3 regions of the Brevibacillus sp. DP1.3A genome follow, and region 3 is predicted to be linked to each of the others. Evidence: predicted binding sites of a transcription regulator. Region 3 holds the regulator's gene; each other region holds the start of a gene.
What was found. The regulator LexA, encoded in region 3, represses DNA repair genes until DNA is damaged. The targets are predictions, from matches to a motif close to CGAACATATGTTCG.
Positions count from the first base shown of each region.

Region 1: the regulator LexA is predicted to act here: its motif matches at 3,661-3,674, upstream of HP399_RS29160 (carbohydrate kinase).
Region 2: the regulator LexA is predicted to act here: its motif matches at 4,887-4,900, upstream of HP399_RS21170 (YolD-like family protein).

Region 1 is NZ_CP085876.1:6,298,813-6,305,491, forward strand. It holds gene HP399_RS29145 (heavy metal translocating P-type ATPase) at 1-295, opposite strand, end outside; gene HP399_RS29150 (VanZ family protein) at 602-1,510, shown strand; gene HP399_RS29155 (pseudouridine-5'-phosphate glycosidase) at 1,588-2,514, opposite strand; gene HP399_RS29160 (carbohydrate kinase) at 2,518-3,618, opposite strand; gene HP399_RS29165 (MarR family winged helix-turn-helix transcriptional regulator) at 3,807-4,253, shown strand; gene HP399_RS29170 (FMN-dependent NADH-azoreductase) at 4,389-5,015, shown strand; gene HP399_RS29175 (DoxX family protein) at 5,091-5,477, shown strand; gene HP399_RS29180 (pirin family protein) at 5,532-6,305, shown strand; gene HP399_RS29185 (cytochrome ubiquinol oxidase subunit I) at 6,469-6,679, shown strand, end outside.
Region 2 is NZ_CP085876.1:4,629,583-4,636,261, forward strand. It holds gene HP399_RS21140 (fibronectin type III domain-containing protein) at 1-643, shown strand, start outside; gene HP399_RS21145 (SOS response-associated peptidase family protein) at 789-1,049, opposite strand; gene HP399_RS21150 (hypothetical protein) at 1,148-1,744, opposite strand; gene HP399_RS21155 (matrixin family metalloprotease) at 1,788-2,327, opposite strand; gene HP399_RS21160 (HU family DNA-binding protein) at 2,734-3,006, shown strand; gene HP399_RS21165 (eCIS core domain-containing protein) at 3,216-4,268, shown strand; gene HP399_RS21170 (YolD-like family protein) at 4,302-4,664, opposite strand; gene HP399_RS21175 (hypothetical protein) at 5,540-6,679, opposite strand, start outside.
Region 3 is NZ_CP085876.1:2,981,377-2,988,055, reverse strand. It holds gene HP399_RS14085 (HelD family protein) at 1-1,297, opposite strand, end outside; gene crcB (fluoride efflux transporter CrcB) at 1,336-1,701, opposite strand; gene HP399_RS14075 (DUF896 domain-containing protein) at 1,798-1,995, opposite strand; gene HP399_RS14070 (cell division suppressor protein YneA) at 2,072-2,410, opposite strand; gene lexA (transcriptional repressor LexA) at 2,573-3,196, shown strand; gene HP399_RS14060 (DUF456 domain-containing protein) at 3,247-3,732, opposite strand; gene HP399_RS14055 (DUF4269 domain-containing protein) at 3,841-4,416, shown strand; gene HP399_RS14050 (SOS response-associated peptidase family protein) at 4,413-4,673, opposite strand; gene HP399_RS31005 (hypothetical protein) at 4,751-4,885, shown strand; gene arsC (arsenate reductase (thioredoxin)) at 4,973-5,377, opposite strand; gene arsB (ACR3 family arsenite efflux transporter) at 5,398-6,441, opposite strand; gene HP399_RS14035 (ArsI/CadI family heavy metal resistance metalloenzyme) at 6,460-6,679, opposite strand, start outside.

The sequences.
Region 1 (6,679 bases), 3.3 Mb from region 3:
TTTTGTTCAAGCCTTTTTCGATCCGTGTGGAGCAAGCCGCACATGTCATTCCCGAGATGTTTAGCTCCACCTTGTCAGTGACGACGCCATAGCCGAGCGATTCAATTTTGGAGCGGATGTCGTCGATATTCGTTCTCGTTGGATCGAACACGACTGTGGATTTTTCCAAAGCCAGATTGACATTGGCGGTCTCCACTCCCTCCATTTTTCCCAAGCCCTTCTCGATGCGCAGTGCACAAGCTGCGCAAGTCATCCCTGAGATTGCGACTGTTGCCTCTGCTGTTTTGGCGCTCATTATAATCCCTCCAAATACCCTCAAGGGGTATATTTTATCGTATCGTTTCCCTAACGTTGTTTCCTGATCACATCTTTACTATACAATACCCCCTCAGGGTATATCAAGCACTTTTTTCAATTTTTTTCTAAATGGGCTGTAAGCTGGCGTCTGTACTGAACCGGCATCAGTTTGTTTACTGTTCTTTTTCGTAATTTCTAACCACTTTTTTGTGTTAAATGAAGGATGTGACTAACAGCTAATTACTTACGTATTCATTCAGAGTAAAATCATTCAGATACAAATAGCTTTAAGGAGATTGAAATTATGGAAACGAAATCACGGAAAGTCATTTTAGCTGGTACCATATGCTATACGATTTTAATTTTATTTTTTATGTTCTTTGCGTTTAACAGGCTCGACGGTGCAACTAGTGTAGATGGATACACCTTTATCCTTGCTCCAGAAGGAGTGCCACTTAAATTTCCAGAACTAAATTATTCATGGATTGTTGATTTCGGAAACGTTGCTGCTTTTATCCCTTTTGGAATACTATTTCCCCTGTTGTATCGTGTAAGATTTGGGAAGTTCATATCCTTGTTTGTCTTAGCGATTCTCGTTCTAGAAACTGTTCAGGCCCTAACATATCTTGGTAGCTTTGATATCAATGATGTGATATCCAATACAATAGGGGCAGCGATTGGTTATGTTGCCTATCGAGTTGGATTTTCTTCAAACATTTCTTATAAAAAGCTCATGACTTCGGCTCTATCTATTGTTGTCCTTATAATTGGAGTCATGGTGGTTTCTGAAATCATCAAAAAAAGAGAAGGCCCTATTCAGTCATTAACTGTTATGAAAGAAGTGACAGGAACTACACCTATGACTGAGAACCTCCCAAGCTTCACCGTAGCAGGTGAGCGAATAGAGCCGAAAATGAACGTGTATAGCAGTGAAGGTGAAGCAACCAAAACATACAACTATATTCTTGGGAACATAGAAAATGTCTGGCTTTATTTCTATTTCGGTATTCCCGACAATGGAGACGTTAAGGGTGAAGCCAAAATCATCGTAGATGGACAAGAAATATCTCAGTTAAACGAACAATCTTATCAAGGGGCAGAGGCTTTGCGGGAGTTGCCTTTTAACGAGGTAAACGAAATTACTATTATCGTTTCTGGAAACGCTAAGCTGTGGGACGTTGGAATCCGTGGAATGCAACATTGGTGGGAGTGAGTAAAATAAACGAAACGAGCCCTAGAAGCGATTCTAGAGGCTCGTTTTTCTTTGACTGTTTTGTTGTTCAATCTCTCTTATTTACCTTGATTCGCTTCTTTCTGATAAGCTGCCGCGATTTTCGCAGCTACTTCAGCATTGTGTTTCACCAGCGCGATGTTCGTTGCCAAGCTCTTGCCTTCTGTCAGCTTTTTCACTTTATCGAGCATGAATGGCGTTACCTGTTTACCTGCAATGTTGTTTTCTTTTGCTTCTGCGAGTGCTTTCTGGATCACAGCCTCGATTTCCTGGTGGTTCAGTGCATCAGATTCTGGTACTGGGTTCGCGATAATCATACCGCCTTTGAGTCCCAGATCCCATTTGGTGTTCATCATCTTACCGACTTCTTCCGGAGTATCGATGCGCATGTCTACGCCAAATCCGCTTTCGCGAGCGAAGAAGGATGGGAATTCATCTGTGCGGTAGCCCACAACTGGTACACCTTGTGTTTCCAAATATTCGAGTGTGCGGCCGATATCGAGGATCGATTTCGCGCCTGCGCATACTACAGCTACATCTGTTTGCGCCAGCTCAGTCAGGTCAGCAGATACGTCCCAAGTGATTTCGCCTTCACGGTGTACCCCGCCGATACCGCCAGTTGCAAACATGTGGATGCCAGCCATCTCAGCTGCGATCATGGTAGCTGCTACTGTAGTCGCACCGATTTTACCGCTAGCCAAAATGTACGCGAAGTCGCGACGGCTTACTTTTGCTACATTTTTGTTCGTCGCAAACTCTTCCAGCTCGCTGTCAGTCAAACCGATTTTGATTTTGCCGTCCATGATCCCGATCGTAGCTGGTACAGCACCGTTGTCGCGAATGATTTGCTCTACTTCTTTTGCCATTTCAATGTTTTGCGGATATGGCATACCGTGCGAAATAATCGTCGTCTCCAGAGCAACTACCGGCAGGTTGTTCTCCAGTGCGTGGCGTACTTCCTCAGTAAAGGTCAAATATTGTTTCATCTCTTATCGCTCCTTTTCGAATTGTTCTACGGCCAGTTCCAATTGTTCTGCTTTTAATAGAGGAGATACGGACTGCTCTGTTTGCAATGTCAGAGCCGATGCTGCCAATCCAAGGCGGCACGCTCTCTGGAAAGACTCTCCGTTTACAATGCCATACAAGAGTCCCGACGCGAACGCATCTCCCGCACCTGTTACATCTACCACTTCCGTTGGATATGGAGACATATGCTCCTCAACGTCCTCGGATTGATAGTAAATGCCTTCTTCGCCCAAGGTCACGATGACGTGCTTGACGCCTCGTTCCCTGATCTTGCGGCAAGCCTCGGCGCATTCTTCGATCGTCGTGATCTTCATGCCAGCCATCAGCTCGGCTTCTTCGCGATTCGGCAAAATCGCTTCTACTCCGTCCAATTGCTGTGGGAGCTTCTTTGCTTTAATGGAAGAGACCGGGTCAACGAAGAGCAGGATGTTTTCCTCCCGGCATCGTTCGATGATGTAGGCCAAGCAGTCCGCCGGAATGTTTGTATCGATGAAAACCACGTGGGCTGCTGCAATGTGCGACCATTTTTCCGCGAACATCTCCGGTGTGAGAGCATCGTAAATATCCATGTTCGCCAAGGAAACAACCATCTCGCCATCAATATCGAGAAGCGCGGTATACGTTCCCGTCCGCTGTGTAGGCAGTCGCCACACTTGGCTGATGTGCACCCCGTGCTTTTTCGTCTCCTGCAAGAGCCATTCGCCTTCTTTGTCCTCACCAATGCTGGTAATGAGTGACGTATTGCAGCCAAGACGACCGAGGTTCTCCGCGATATTCCGTGCCACCCCTCCACACGATTCCATAATCGTTACGGGATTGGATGATTGTAGACGCACCTGTTGCTTTCCGCGTGCTTTGCGGTCCAGGTTGGCTCCACCGATACAAGCAATCATTCCTTCATCACGAAGTACATAAGCCCGACCTTTGATTTCCCCGCGTTTGGTCAACTGTGCGATGTAGCCAGCTACCGCTGAACGTGAGATGCCAATCAGATCAGCCAGCTCCTGTTGCGTGATAAAAGGATTTTGCCGGATATGATGAAGGATCTGCATGTCTTTTTCCACGGTCATCCTCCTTTCTTCTGTTTCGCTTTCACAGCTCGTTTACAAACAAAAGTTTATCATAAGGACAATTGTTTGTACAGGCGTGTTTTTTATTTTATTTTTTATCTCAATTTGACAAATCTGATTATGATCATGTAGGATTATCTTAAATTAAAGATATCGAAATTTCGATGTATAGGAGGGTCCATATGTCTGACAAACCACTGCGAAATGATCCCCTCGATCTTTTTGTAGTTTTATCGAGGTCATACAACTGGGTTACCGCTCACTCCAATCGTCACATTCGCCAACATGGACTTAATCCAACCGAATTCGGGGTACTAGAGGTATTATTTCATAAAGGTCCTCAACCATTGCAGCAAATTGGCGAAAAAATCTTGATCTCCAGCGGAAACATCACATACGTTGTGGACAAACTCGAAAAGAAGCAACTGCTCATTCGCAAGCCCTGTTCGGCAGACCGCCGCGTCATTTATGCGGAACTCACAGATAAAGGGCATCAATTCTTATCCGAAATCTTCCCTCCTCATCAACTCTCCATTGAGAAAGCGATGGAAGGTCTCACACCAGAAGAACAGCGTCAAGCAATTGAACTGCTAAAAAAGTTGGGACGCACTGCTCAGGCTTCTTATTAGATGAGCAGTCCCCTCTCTCCACCACAATCGTTTTAAAAAAGTGTTGACAAAAGATCTTAAACGTAATAATCTTAAAATCAAGATTTACACATTAAAAGTTAGTCACTTACTAAACGGAAGGGGAATGAAATTTCCATGAGTAAAGTACTTTTTATTAAAGCAAATGATCGCCCAGTTGAGCAGGCAACAAGTGTAAAGTTGTACGAAGCTTTCACAAAAACATACAGAGAGACACATCCAAACGACGAAATCGCTGAATTGGATCTGTTTGCAGCAAACCTCCCTTACTATGGCAATGACTTGCTCACTGCTATGTGGAAAGCAGGAAACGGCATCGAACTGACTGCTGAAGAGCAAAAAGGTGCTGACCTGGTAAACAAATACCTGAACCAATTTGCAGATGCTGACAAAGTGGTTATCGCATTCCCTATGTGGAACTTCGCTGTTCCAGCAGTTCTGCACACGTATGTAGACTACCTCTCCCAAGCAGGCAAAACATTTAAGTACACTGCTGAAGGTCCAGTTGGTCTGATGGGCGACAAAAAAGTTGCTCTGTTGAGCGCACGTGGTGGCGTTTATTCCGAAGGCCCTATGGCTGACATCGAAATGGCTAACAAATACATGCGCACTGTGCTCGGCTTCTGGGGCATCAGCAATGTAACGGAAGTGATCGTAGAAGGTCACAACCAATTCCAAGACAAAGCAGCTGAGATCGTTGCAGCTGGTGTAGAAAAAGCAGCAAAACTGGCGGAATCCTTCTAAGGCCCGCCAGCCTTTTTGGACAAATATCTCAAAATAAAGATATACTAATTAATAATAATTAAGGAGAGATGAAAAGTGTTGGATACTGGATTGTTATTGATTCGTTTGGTCATCGGTTTGACGTTTGCAGGTCATGGTGCGCAGAAGTTGTTTGGCTGGTTTGGCGGTTATGGTTTGAAAGGAACAGGTGGCTGGCTGGAGTCCATCGGAGTGAAACCTGGCGTAGCGATGGCCTTTGTCGCTGGATTGGCTGAACTCGCAGGCGGTCTGATGTTTGCGGCAGGCGTAGGTATCTGGGCAAGTTCTATTCTGCTTGCATTCACAATGCTGGTTGCCATTCTGAAGGTACACGGTCAAAATGGATATTGGGTCACACAAAACGGATTCGAATACAACCTGACGTTAATCGCAGTTGTTATTGGTGTGGCGTTGATCGGTCCGGGCGCATACGTTTTGTTGTAATGGTGACCCCTCACCACCCGTAAGCCAGCAATTGTACTAAGGGAGGTACATCAGATGGAAATCCGCGTCTACACACAGAACGAGCAAGCAAAAGGACATTTTGGCGACGGTGAAATCGTAGAGAATAAACCAATTGGCTTCCCTCATGAAGGCTCCGTTGTCAAACGGGTAGGACCACTTTTTTACTGGGCATGGGCAAAATCACTGAAGACATTTGAAATTCCGCTGCACCCCCACTCCGGCTTTGAAATTTTGTCGTACGTCCTCACAGGGACAGTCGGACATCGGGACACGCTCGGAAATCTTCAAGAGGTGTCGACAGGCGGCGCGCAGATCATGCAAACCGGTTCAGGTGCTTACCATGCAGAAGAGCTTGGCAAGGATACGGAAATGTTTCAAATCTGGTTTGAACCGCATCTCGCACAAACGACGAAGCAACCGCCGACTTACCATCAGTATGATCATGAGGAGTTTCCGTCTGAGGATGTTGATGGTGTGCAAGTGAAACACATCATCGGATCTTCTGCGCCCATTCAGTTGGTCACAGATTCCTTGATGAGCGACATCACGATTCCCGCTGGAAAATCGTATGCAAAAGAACTCCTGGCTGGTTATGCTCACGCAGTCGTCATAGTAGAAGGGAACGGAAGTGTTGCAGAGAAAGCAACTGTCAGCGAGAACCACACCCCGGCAACCAAAGGTGACTTTGTCGTTCTCTCCTCCGAGGAAAGCAACACAGCCATCTACCAAGCATCCACGGATGCTCCGCTCCGCCTGGTGTTGATTCAAGTACCAACTGAAGTTGATTATCCACTCTATCGTAAATAATCAATTCTTCCAAAGGCCCTTATTCTATCATCAAGCCCGACCGTCACATTTTTGTGACGGTCTTTTTCGTATAAACTCCGCCTCCTCATGGGACATTAACGAGGAAATCGTTAACAATTTTTGGTTCCGATCAGAAAGGAAGTTGAACGTGGAAGATATCGTGATGACCAGAGCCATATTCGGGACGACTATGGCCTTTCACATTATTTTTGCGACCTTGGGCGTTGGTCTCCCGCTCATGATCTTGCTGGTGGAGCTCCTCTTTTGGCGGACGCGTGACCGCGATTACGAGATTATGGCCAAACGCTGGACAAAAGCCCAGGCGATCTTACTAGGTGTCGCGATCCCCTCTGGAACGATTGCTGGGGTCCAGC
Region 2 (6,679 bases), 1.6 Mb from region 3:
TAGGAATTATCAGTTTACTAATGAAAAATCCTACAAAAAATATCAGATTCGTGTTACTGCAAACAATGGCTTTAAAGGCTACGTTTATATTGGAGAGTTAAAAATGTTCGGATATGAGGAAGACCATAATTTAGTTCTTAGTGGTAATACACATGATCTATCTAATGTCCTTTCCTGGAACTCAATTAATGGGGCAACTAGCTATAATGTAAAACGTTCTACAAATGCTGGCGGGCCATACGAAACCATCGCCACAGTGACAAATACAACTTACACTGATGAAGACGTTGAAAAAGGAATTACATACTACTATATCGTAACAGCAGTTAATGAAGATAATGAGATTAGAAACTCGAATGAAGTAGCTCTAACCCCATTAGGCAATACCGATCCTGTTGATCCCATTACCGGGGACAGAGCACTGTTGGTTATCAAGATGATCAGTGGTCTTGAGAAGGAGTTTGAATTAACTGCATCAGAAGTACAAGACTTTATCAACTGGTATAATGGCCGTGCAGACGGACGTGGTAAAGAAACATATATGTTCGATAAGGACTTTAACAAGGGGCCCTTTGCCTCTCGAAAAGACTATGTAGCTTTCAGCAAGATTCAATCCTTTGAAGTCATGGAATATACCAAATAACACGACGAGGCACCTCCCTAAACATAAGGAAGGTGCCTCTCCATTTTTTCAATCAATCCCAAGCAAACCTCTGCTCTTTCCAAGGATCACCGTACATATACTTGTGTAACCATTATTCGGTTATTCACCAAGAAAACCCGTCTCCTCAAAATAGGGACGGGTTTGCTATTTCTTGAATACATTCTGGCGTATCGTTTTTGGGACTGCCAACCATTGCTGGAACAGGGTAAGCTTTCATCTGTTCGTGATCATATGGTACAAGCAATGATTGAAGCAAGTCAGAATCAAACTTCTCACGGTCTAACCATATTCCCTCGTCTTCATGTCGCAGTATCACGGGCATACGATCATGAATATCAGCAGCAACTACATCGTTTGGCTTTGTTGTGATGATTGTGCAGGACACCGTGTCCTCCTCATATCGGGAAAAATTAAGTGGGACTTGCAGGATTAAAACACTTGCCCTCGCGTGTTTGCGGGGGCAAGTGTCTAATGTCATTAATTTTAATCAAGTCCTAATTGACTTTCGCTTTCTACCTGCAATCCTTTGGCCACTCCGTTAGGAGGCTGCAACTTACCTTCTTCTTCGAGGAATTTCCCTTGATAAACCCCTTTAATTACGTACGCGTCTTCGGCAACGGGACCTTCATATTTTTCTAAGTATACATACGCTTTTTCACCTGTTTCGAATACTTCATTACCTTCAAAAGTATACTCTGTTTCATCTTTATATCCGCCGGTCTCTAGTATTTTGATCACATTTTCCGGATCTACATCACCCTTATACACTTGCTTGACTTTTGCATCACTAAGGGTAAATACGACGTTTTTATACTGAAAGCTCTCCGATTCATTGATTTCAACCTCGGCAATCACTTCAGCGCTTTCATTAAGCTTTTTGATACTGTCGAAACCCTCTACTACATCTCCCGATACATCTACTTTTTTTATAGTCTTCTTATCGCTTTTTGCTGGATTATGAGATGTTTGGTCGTAAGCACGACTCGTATCGATTTTATTAGAATCTAAAAATAGATAGCCCCCACCGACAAGAACACCTAATGCAAGTGTTGATAATATGATTTGCTTTTTGTTCTTCATTACTTTTTTCATCCTTCCGATATGAGATTAATTCACTTTACATCTATTTTTTGTATATCGATTTAATACCAGCAATATCATCTTTTCCAGGCTCTTTTACTTTCCGCCCATCTTTAGTAGTAGACATGACTTGTTTAGGATCTTTAACATGGTCTAGACCAAGAACATGACCGAGTTCGTGAGCAAAAACACCTTCTTTTTCACTTGCACTCATATCGTCCATGTAATAAGTGTTGAGACTCATAGAGGCATTTCGAATAATATCTGATCCATCGTACGGAGTAACTGATGTTTCGGCAGTCCAGCCTGTTTTTCCATAGTCATCCTCTTTAAAAATGAACACTTTGCTCTTTTTTGTATCTCGCCCAAAGGCTATATATTTTTCTACAGCATTATTCCATGAAGCTAAAGCGTCCTTCAACTCGTCTTCATAATCACTACTCATATCATCAGCGTAGTTAAACCTAACTACACTATTATCCCAATAGTACCCTGTAGTGTTATAAGCAGAAGCGTTGTTTGGTACGGACAGTAAAGTGGCAATTGATAAAAATCCTAGCATCAATGAGGTACCTTTTTTCATTTTACTTCCTCCATTTCTATTTTGTTACAAAAGATAAAATACTATAACAATTTCTAACTGTAAATATGTGGGATTTTTCCCCTTGCTTACTTTGACGAATTATTCTCGCTTTTGTTTCACGACTAGTTCACCAATTTCTTCTGGGGATTTGCTTTACTTGATGTCAACAAAAAGGCCCTCCCCGGATTGCTCCGAAGAAGGGATTCACCTTTTAGAATGCAATTAAAATTAACTCAAAAAAACACGTCTCCTCAAAACAGGACGGGTCAGTTATTTCTTGAATGCATTCGGACATATCATTTTTCAGGCTACTAATCACGGTAATCACAAACAAATGTTCCCCAAGCACTTACATTTCCTCTATTTTTCTAGTAAAATGAGGATATCTTGAGGAAAGGGTGTTTTCATGAATAAGACTGAACTGGTTACAAGAGTCGCTGAAACCACAGAATTAACTAAGAAAGATGCTACAAAAGCGGTAGATGCTATATTAGATGCTATTGCAGATGCGCTAAAAGAAGGGGACAAAGTATCCCTTATTGGATTCGGAAATTTTGAAGTGCGGGAGCGAGCTGCTCGAAAGGGTCGTAATCCTCAAACTGGAGAAGAAATTGAAATCGCTGCGAGTAAGATGCCTGCGTTTAAACCAGGTAAAGAACTAAAGGATTCAGTAAAATAATCTATACATACAAAAAACGCCCCGATTATTCGAGGCGTTTTCCTTTTTTAAAGCAATAGTTGTCAATCAAGGTAATTCCGCGTTTTGCCGGAGGTACCCTGTACAGCATCACCGATATAATTGTATTAGTGCGAAATGAGCAACGCGCTGGTAATTACTCACTACTATTCTTCACCCAAGAGGAAATCATTTCCACATGCAGAATGTAAATGGATAAATCTAATGTGAAATGGGTGAAAATTATGTTTACACATGATTCCAAATCCAATTCTCAAGCCCAACAACCGATGTCGCATAACAAACAAAAAGTAGAACAGACATCAAGCGTTTCTAATCGTAACAGAATCTCTCACATACTCCAGCTTCAGAGTACTATCGGTAACCGTGCAGTTAATCGAATGGTAAACGGGAATAACACTGGCTTGCCCGATCATTTAAAAACAGGTTTAGAACGTTTGTCAGGGTTGGATTTATCACCTGTTAAAGTGCACTATAATTCAGATAAACCGGCTCAATTACAGGCACATGCTTTTGCAGAACAGAATGAAATTCACATTGCCCCTGGTCAAGAAAAGTATCTCCCACACGAAGGATGGCACGTTGTACAGCAGATGCAAGGGAGAGTATCTCCAACCACTCAAGAACCAAACGGTAAAATGATAAATGATGATCCTACACTTGAGCATGAAGCGGATATAATGGGGACAAAAGCAAATGATCCTTCCCTGTCTCAACATGAAATCACTCAATTGGCTGCAAATACATCTTCTTATCTTCAAGAGCATGTCTTACAACGTGTAGATACTGACGAACAATCTGATGAATTCAAATCACTTTTCAAAAAGATAGAAAAAGGTGCAACAACATTCGGTCTATATTCTTGGGATGGAGAATTTCTAACTTATGACACGAGTGATAAGACTGAATTAGGAACTCTTCGTTATAAAGTACACATACATTTCTTTAAGACTAAATGCACATTCTCAGATGATGAAGTAACCCTAAAAGGTAGTATAGTTTGGAATAAAACTACTAGTGGGCCTAGAAAAAATGATGGAGTGCAAGAACGTGATGATATTACAATAACAGCCGAGAACAAATACGGTCGATGGACTGTAACGCATACTCCTGAATCCTTTGAACATAAGGGTACCTCATCTGAGAATGTCAAACTTAATGACATGTTAGAGAATGGCTTTGTGGATGCTCTCATATCAGCGGTCCTAAATGGAGAAATTGAATCTGATTCTGACGACGAATAGAAGGTTAATCTCCACATATTCTACATTATCGAATTAGGCTTTTACGTCAGTTATCACATCCATAGAAATCCATTGGCTATCTTCATCGGTCACAATCTTAATTCTCCTGCCGTTCTGATCGATCCACTTAACAACACCCCACATCGTGCATGTGATTCCCAGGTTGCCTTTTATTTGCTTCCACCACGTTACTGTAATAGCATAATCCGCTCGGGCTGAATCACAAATAATGTAGTTTAATGCTTCCAGTTCGTCTTGCTCAACAATAGGCATAGCTACAAGCTTGTCATCTTCCTTCATCTGTAGATACATCGCTCGTTGCTCTGGTAGCACAAAACGCATTGAAAAGGGGTTCTCTATCTTAGAGGCCATTTCATCACACCGTTCCTTTCCCACGTTTCGAATACTTCCATTCTGTCAGGTTCCGACCTATGCCACTCGATGTACTCATCGCGCGCCAACGCTTCAAGCACCGTCATCACGTCTTCGCGGCTTCGTCCGGTCTTTACGCATATCACGTCAATTCTCGGAGGATTCGGTTTCATAGCCGAGTAATTTCCGATCACCCGTAGGACCTTCCGCTCGATATCAGATAGCAATTCTCCTACCTCCCGAACGAGAACTTATGTTCGTATTATATGCGAACACAAAGAAAAAATGCAATAAAAAAGCACCTTCCCTATTTTTCTTTGAGAAGGTGTTTTTTTATTTTTATGTAATATCCTGAAGTCCTCAACAAAGCCTCTAAACACATTTTCGATATTTGCAATTGAATCCTGTTGGTTTTCCGGAATCTCATTGTAAAAAAACTCAACTTTCCCCAATTCATTAATACGTATCCAGCAATCTTTTTCCTTTAGAATAAAGATGCTCGCGATTTTTCGAAGCTCCGAGAGGGGTTCCCAAAACTTGAAAACCGCTGTAAAACATACAATGAAAAATTATTGCATGGTTCCCTGCTACGCTCGTCGCAACTGGTGCGTTCAGGCTCAGAATGTCCCCCTCTCGTAAGGTCACATTCGTCATCACCCATAGATTCGCTCAGGTACGCCATTGATAAGGGATAGACGGTATCTCCCAAGAGCAGTTGTTGCTTGCTCTTGACTTAAGATTACCGTCCATGAAATTCCAAATCGTCCTGCCTTTTATCCCTGATTTTATCCGGGTTTTGTCCCGTATTTTGTCGGGGTTTTGTCGGGCTTTTTTACATAAAAAATGGCACTCAGATCATACCGAGTGCCTTGGAAATTAAAATACATTCTATAAGATTTTTACCTTCTAACAACCCAATAAAAGTACAGGTTACCAGAAGTATCCCAGTTATCAACCTCATTGGGCTCAGCTCGGCCAGAATGACCATCGATTGTTGCCTCGAAATCATGACCTATTTTGTGTCCCTTAGCATCCTGACTAATAGTGTACGATTGTGAAGAAACCCAAACATCAGATTCCGTCAGAACATCATCAAGATATTCATTATCCTCTACTTTGAATTTATGCCAATCACCGGAAAGACTTCCGGTTGAATCATAAATTTCTATGTCTCCACTTGTATCCCAGGATACAGACGCACCAGGAGGCCAAGTAAGATCATAAGTAACATTACCAGAAATACTGGAATTATCGGGAAGCCAACCCTTTGTTATGATATTACTTGATTTATCAGCATCAAGTCGGTCCACGAATTCTCTTGACTTAAAAATTTCAATCTCACTAAGTGGTTGGTCAGCACGAAAGTAGACATAGCTTTTTGTATCAGGGTTGTCAGGGGTTTCATCTTTATAAACTTCCCAAACATGATATGATTTTGCTAGTCTCTGTTGGGTAGAATTAATATCAATAAAGTTATTAATCTCAGTTTCCCAAGTATATATATTTGAAAATGAATCTGGAAGATTCACATCTATTCCCGCAGCTGCGGCTATATTGGGACTAAGAAAACTAAATTGAGATTTTCGTGCTTTAGTGCTCTTATTTATTTCAATATTATATCTCTTCGTCATATTCTCGAGGTCTTCCAACTTATAGTCTTGATTTCCTCTGTTAATCGAGATAACTGCTGACAATTTAACTTGGTTATTTTCAAATTTGTAACCAAACATATCAAGGGAATATGTTGATTCTTTAAGATATTCAGGGGTAATATCTAAATTCGGTTCAAAAGTATTTGTGATATCTTCCGCATCAAGTTTTTCACCAAAAATATAAAAAGGTTTATTTTCTTTTTTTGCCTGTTTATAGAGTTTTTTCACCTCTTTGTTCTTTATATTAGCTTCAGATATCCAAAGTGCGTCGATATCATCTGGAATTTCTTGAATATCCTCTTCTAATATCTGTATTGATTCCTCTTCTGTAGCAAAACCTCTCTGTTCACTGATAGCTTCTTCAATTGTCTTACCTACTGCACTTTT
Region 3 (6,679 bases):
ACGAAGTCAGATATGTATCCAGTATTTGCTCCAGCATTTTCTCGAATTTGTACAAGCCTTCTTTGTCCAAATCGACTTTTCGCTCTCGCAAATGGGCAAATAATTGCTTGTTCATTTCTTGTTTCAAATGCTTGCGAAGCGCTTCTACCCTGCGATGATACGGCATATTCCCGAATTGCTCCAGGAAGCATTGGCGAATAAAATCACCTGGAATTGTAAAGACTTGCTTCGTTTTGTTGTATAAAAAGCTGAGCTTCTTAAAAGGAATTCTTGTTTCGACGATATGCCGAATGTATTGCTCCAGCGCCTCCCGACAAGCGAGCGATCCTTTGAAACGAAGCCTGTTTCGCGTCATTTCTTGCTGGCGCTCATCTTGCCCCTCTTCGAAGAACAATTGAAGAGGTTTATCAGGACTCACGATTTTCCACCCTTTTGGCAGCAGTGGCTTCACAAGACGCGCTGCCCAGTCTACAAAGGTAGACTGTTGAACGTCATCTACGCCGAGTTCAGGTAAAACCTCGGATATATAGGTAAGAAACATCCGGTTAGGTGCAAACACCATGAACTTTTTGGACATCATGGAATCCTGATAGTTATAAATCAAATAGGATAGTCGGTGCAGCGCGATGGTCGTTTTTCCGCTCCCCGCTACTCCTTGCACAACAATGGGCCGTTCTTTTTCCGCCCGGATAATATCATTTTGCTCGGATTGAATCGTAGCGACGATGTCTTTTAGCCTGCTATCGTTCGCCTGATTCAGATTGGCTGCCAAAAATTCATCGATGAAGCCCTCTTGCAAAAATTCGTCGGGATGCCCCATTTCGCGGTTAATCGTTTCTTTTACCGCTCCATCATAGATGCCGACGATCTTTTCGTCTTCGATCGCAAAATTACGCTTTAATCGAACTTCACCACGCACAATTTCGCGTCCCATCCGGTAAAACGCGTCTTTGCTCTCACCGGAATAATAAAGACTGGCGATAGGCGCGCGCCAATCCACGACGACACAATCAAACGTATCGCTGCGTACAATTCCTCGTTTTCCTATGTATACCTGATCCAGCTCGTAGATCTCATCTTTCAAAAAATCCACTCTGCCGAAATACGGCTTCTCTCGACCTTGATCTTCGAGGTAGCGCAAATCCTTAGCCTTTTTATAGTTAACGACCTGTTTCACATAGTCATCTGTTGCCTCGCGAATTTCATTGCGAAGCTGCTCCATTTCTTCGTCGATCGCTGAAATTGTTTCATCCAGCTTTTTTTGTTCCAATTCATAATCACGATGCTGTGTACTCACATTCATTCCCCCTCACATGTATCGTGTCATTGAACGTATTAAGACCATTGCCTAGCCAACCATATTCCAACCCCACAAGAAAGTAGTCCGACTCCCAAACTGAGAAGAGCGTACAAAGTGCCACGCAACAGGTGACCTTCTCCCCAAAAAGAAACCACTTCCAAGGAGAAACTAGAGAACGTCGTAAATCCTCCCATGACCCCCGTTGCAAATAAAAGATAGAGTGTCGGAGATAAAATGCCACGTTCTTTCCCCAGCACGAACAAGATGCCGATGATCAAAGATCCACAAACATTGGCGATCCAAGTTCCCCACGGCCATCCCGGCTGATTCGCGAGCAAAGACAATAGGTAGCGCAAAAGTGAGCCAACTGCTCCTCCAACCGCCACAGCTATCCACGCCACCGCTTTCCCTCCCTGAATATCAAAGCGTTATGTATGTCACAGAAAAAGACACCCTAGCGTCAAGCGAGGATGTCTGTCGTATCAGTAATTGTTATCTTACTGTTTTGGCTTATTTTCTTCAAGGTCTTCCACATAACGGATGGAATCCAAATTTGCTCTCAATGAAAGCTTAACGGCGTCAATGTACTTTTGGCGCAATGCTTTTTGTTCGAGCTTTTCCTCTTCGGTCAAACCTTCTTCGCGAGATTTTTTGACCAATTCGTTAATGCGTTTAATTTCTGCGTCAGATACCACTGCTGGTTCCTCCCACTCTGTAGTAGTGCCGATTCATTATACCACATTCGAATGATCCCGCAAGACAGCCGAACACTTACGGAGTATCAGGAAGCATGAGAGTCTGACCTGGGTAAATCCTGTTACTCTCTAAACCGTTCGCATCCTTAATCTCTATTATATAGTCACGAACATCCATATGCTGATCTGTATTGTATTGAACAGCTAACGACCATAGGCTATCTCCAGATTGTACGGTTACTTCTATTCCTTGTGGCTCCTCCATGGGCGAAGAAGCAAACACTAGTTCGGTCAATAAGTAAAAAAAGAGAGTAAATGTTATAAGAAACAAGAGAGCTTGTCCTCTCGTGATACCAAAACGAACTCGACGTTCTTCTTTTTTCTCGAAACGATTTCGTGCTGTCGATGAATTCATAATAATGGCCTCCTCGCAAACATACGTTCTGATCATTTGTAACCTCATGATAAATGAGAACATATGTTCATGTCAACAAAGAATCGAACTTATGTTTGTCGAACGCAAGCTCCCATGGTATAATATAGGAAAATATGTTCGAGAAATCAGGGGTGTCTTTCTATGTCAAAATTATCGAGTAGACAACAAGCCATCATCGAGTTCATACGAAAGGAAGTTCGTGATAAAGGATATCCGCCATCTGTACGTGAAATTGGTGAGGCTGTTGGACTAGCTTCCAGCTCAACAGTACATGGGCATTTGGCACGCTTAGAGAAAAAAGGCCTCATTCGTCGAGATCCTACCAAACCTCGTGCCATCGAATTGCTATCAGATGAAGATCGTTTTCAAGACAATTTCGAAGACTCTGTCGTCCGTGTGCCAGTAATCGGAAAAGTAACCGCTGGACAACCGATCACTGCCATTGAGGATGTGGAAGAGTACTTCCCGCTTCCAGACAATATCGTGACTTCTGACAAGGTCTATATGCTGCGCGTCTCCGGGAACAGTATGATTGATGCAGGGATTCTCGACGGAGATTACGTAATTGTTCGCCAACAGCACGTAGCGAACAATGGTGACATTGTCGTAGCCATGACAGAAGAAGACGAAGCGACCGTCAAAAGATTTTTCAAAGAAAAGAACCACTTCCGTCTCCAACCGGAAAATGCCACAATGGAACCGATCATTCTGGAGAATGTCACCATTCTCGGTAAAGTCATCGGTGTATATCGACTCATTCACTAGTTTCCACGTAAAAAAGGACAGCCTCGGCTGTCCTTTTCGTTTTCTATATGTTATCTGGCGACAAAAAACCAGATGATCATCGTAACTTGCAATATGACTTTTACGACCGCACTACCCAAAAATCCGATCAGTGAGCCTACGCCCGCTTTCACTGCTCGCTCCATCGACTGCTTCTGCACCATTAACTCTACCAGAACGACGAATACGAACGGCAAGATCAGCATACCAAACGGTGGGAAAACGAAGATCCCGAGGATAATTCCGACCGCAGCAGCAACGGACGACCACTTGGACCCTCCGTACCTTTTCACGAAGTACATGTTCGTCAGCAAGTCAGCACCATAAAGCAGAATGCTTAGAACGACCATTCCCCACCAAAAGGATGCGGGCAATCCCGCTCCCGGATCTGCAATGAAAAAGTGATAGAGCAAAAAGCCCGCCCACAGTAATATCGTATCAGGTAAAACAGGTAAAAAAATTCCTGCGATGCTTAGCAAGAACAATAACACGACCACTACCCACAAAAATATTTCCATCTACTACACTCCCTTCATCTAGGTATACGAGTGATTACCGATTTCGTTGCGTACTTATTCACTTTTGTCTAAACTATTTTAAAAGAAAGTAGACATGGAGGTAGTCTCTTGAGAAATTGGCATGATCTCTCTTATTTGGGCAGAGGAACGATGCGCCAAAAAGCGGCGTGGGAAGCGATTAAACAGACGCACATCATGGAAGTACTATCCGATTACCGTCCAGTGCTTGCCGGAACCATCCCTTTAGACATTGACGTCAAGCAAAGCGATCTGGACATTATTTGCGAGAGTCATGATCTGGAACAGTTTGAGCAGGCTGTGCGTACAGCATTTGGCTGCTTGCCCGGATTTGAAGTGACACACCTAGATGTAAAAAGTACTCCCACGTCCGTTATCTCGTTTTTCACAGCTGACTTTTGGTTTGAATTGTTTGCTCAACCGGTAGCTGTCGAAAAGCAAAATGCCTATCGTCATATGGACATCGAAGCACGTTTGCTAGACATAGGAGGCTTGGATGCATGCCAACATATTAGAGCTCTGAAGCAAAGCGGCATCAAAACAGAGCCTGCATTTGCCAGGTACTTTCATATTCCGGGTGATGATCCATACGAGGCATTGTTGCATTTGGAGTCGTTAACCGAACAGGAATTACGACAAAAAGTTCAGCTCCTGCGAAAGGATTAATCTTCAAACAAAGAGCCGATCTCTACTTCTTGAATACAGGAAGGACCATCATTTTTCGGACTGCCCACTTTGGCGGATACCGGATATACCATCATCTCGCCGGAATCGTAGGGGGTAAACAGCGACTGGAGCTGCAACCGATCATACTTCTCCCGATCAAGCCATAAGTCCTCATCATCTTTCTTTAAGATGACAGGCATTCGCTCATTTTTATTAAATGTCAACAAAATCGTACTGAGTATTGCTTTATTCGACATTTTCTATGGTGTAACACCTAAATTATGTCGCTAGTATACGTTTGAGATGCATATCTTGTTGCAAGGAAGTGATTATCATGGAAAATTCATATAATAACCCTACAGCTAATAACTCTGAGGACACTATGAAAGAAGCGATTGTTGTAGGTGAATCATATCACTTCTGGTTGGATGCAGAGGAAGATGTATATGATCAAAAGTACAGAAAATAAGAGTCGGTGTGTAGAGAAAGTCCCCTTTCGTCAAAAAGGGGACTTTTCCTCGGACATTAGATGGATACAGCTCGCTTGCGGAAAAATTTACTCCCCTGTTTCCGCAAATTTCTTTATACGGGCACCGATCTCGTCACGAACTCGTTGAAACTCAGGCCATTCTTTTCCCGCAGGATCGTCAAATCCCCAATGGACACGGTTTACATGAGTAGGAGTGGTTGGACAAACGGAATCGGCATGGCTGCATAGTGTCACGATCAGATCAGCCTTGTTTAAAATATCAGAGTCAATGACATCTGATGTTTGATCGGAAATGTCTATGCCAACTTCTTTCATCGCTCGAACGGCATTTGGATTCACACCATGGGCTTCAATTCCAGCAGAAAAAACATTCCAGGCGTTACCTAAGTATTTTTTTCCCCATGCTTCCGCCATTTGGCTTCGGCAAGAATTTCCTGTACATAAAAAGTAAATCGTTTTTTTGTTTTCCATGATGTACACACCTTTTAGCTTCAATTAGGAAATGTGCTGCTAAAATATTTGCGCTTGAACCATAAAGCTACATTAACTAATGCAATCATCACAGGTACTTCCACAAGAGGACCGATGACGGCTGCAAAGGCGGCACCTGAATGAATCCCAAACACTCCGACTGCCACAGCGATAGCTAATTCAAAGTTATTACTACCTGCTGTGAAAGCAAGCGTCGTAGTAACGGGATAATTTGCGCCAATCTTTTTCCCCATATAGAAAGAGATAAAGAACATGAGGATGAAATAGATGAGAAGTGGAATGGCGATACGAACAACATCAAGTGGAACGCTCACGATGTTTTCTCCTTGTGTTGAGAACATGACAATGATGGTAAAGAGTAAGGCAATCAGAGTCATGGGGCTAATTTTTGGGATGAACACTTTCTCATACCAATGTCTGCCTTTAACTTTTACAAAAGTAAAGCGCGTCAGCATCCCGGCAAGAAAAGGAATACCTAGATATATAAACACCGATTTTGCCACTTCCGCCATCGTAATAATAATGACTGCACCCTGAATACCAAGCCATTCCGGGATTACGGTGACAAAGACATAAGCATATACTGAAAAGAAAAGCATCTGAAACAAAGAATTGAAAGCCACAAGTCCGGCAGCATATTCTGCATCACCTTTTGCGAGGTCATTCCACACAATCACCATGGCGATACAACGTGCCAATCCAATCATGATCAGCCCTACCATATATTCTGGTTTATCTGGCAAGAAAATGATGGCTAATAAAAACATCAAAACCGGGCCTATAACCCAGTTCTGAATAAGGGATAGCAAAAGAACCTTAATGTCTTTAAATACGCGCCCCATTTCTTCATATCGAACTTTAGCTAAAGGAGGGTACATCATCAGGATTAAACCTATAGCAATCGGTATGGATGTTGTACCAATTTGTAAGCTATTTAATCCATTGGTGAAAGCAGGAAAGAAAGTTCCGATCATAATCCCTACTGCCATAGCAAGGAAGATCCAAAGGGTCAAGAAGCGATCTAAAAATGATAGTTGTTTCATTGAGCCTCCCACTTTGTCTTAGCAGCAAGAATTGGTTGCTTCTGTTTTTGAATCTACGCAGCAGGATGTGGACTCGATTTTATGAACCTCACTGTCAGACTTTGTGTAGAAAAATTCCCACTCATTACCGTCTGGATCAGTAACCCAAAATTTATCCTGCACAGCATAACAACATGTCGTATCCATCTCGTCACGAGCGAAAAAGCCTTCTTTTTCTAGTCTTTCCTTATGAGTCAGG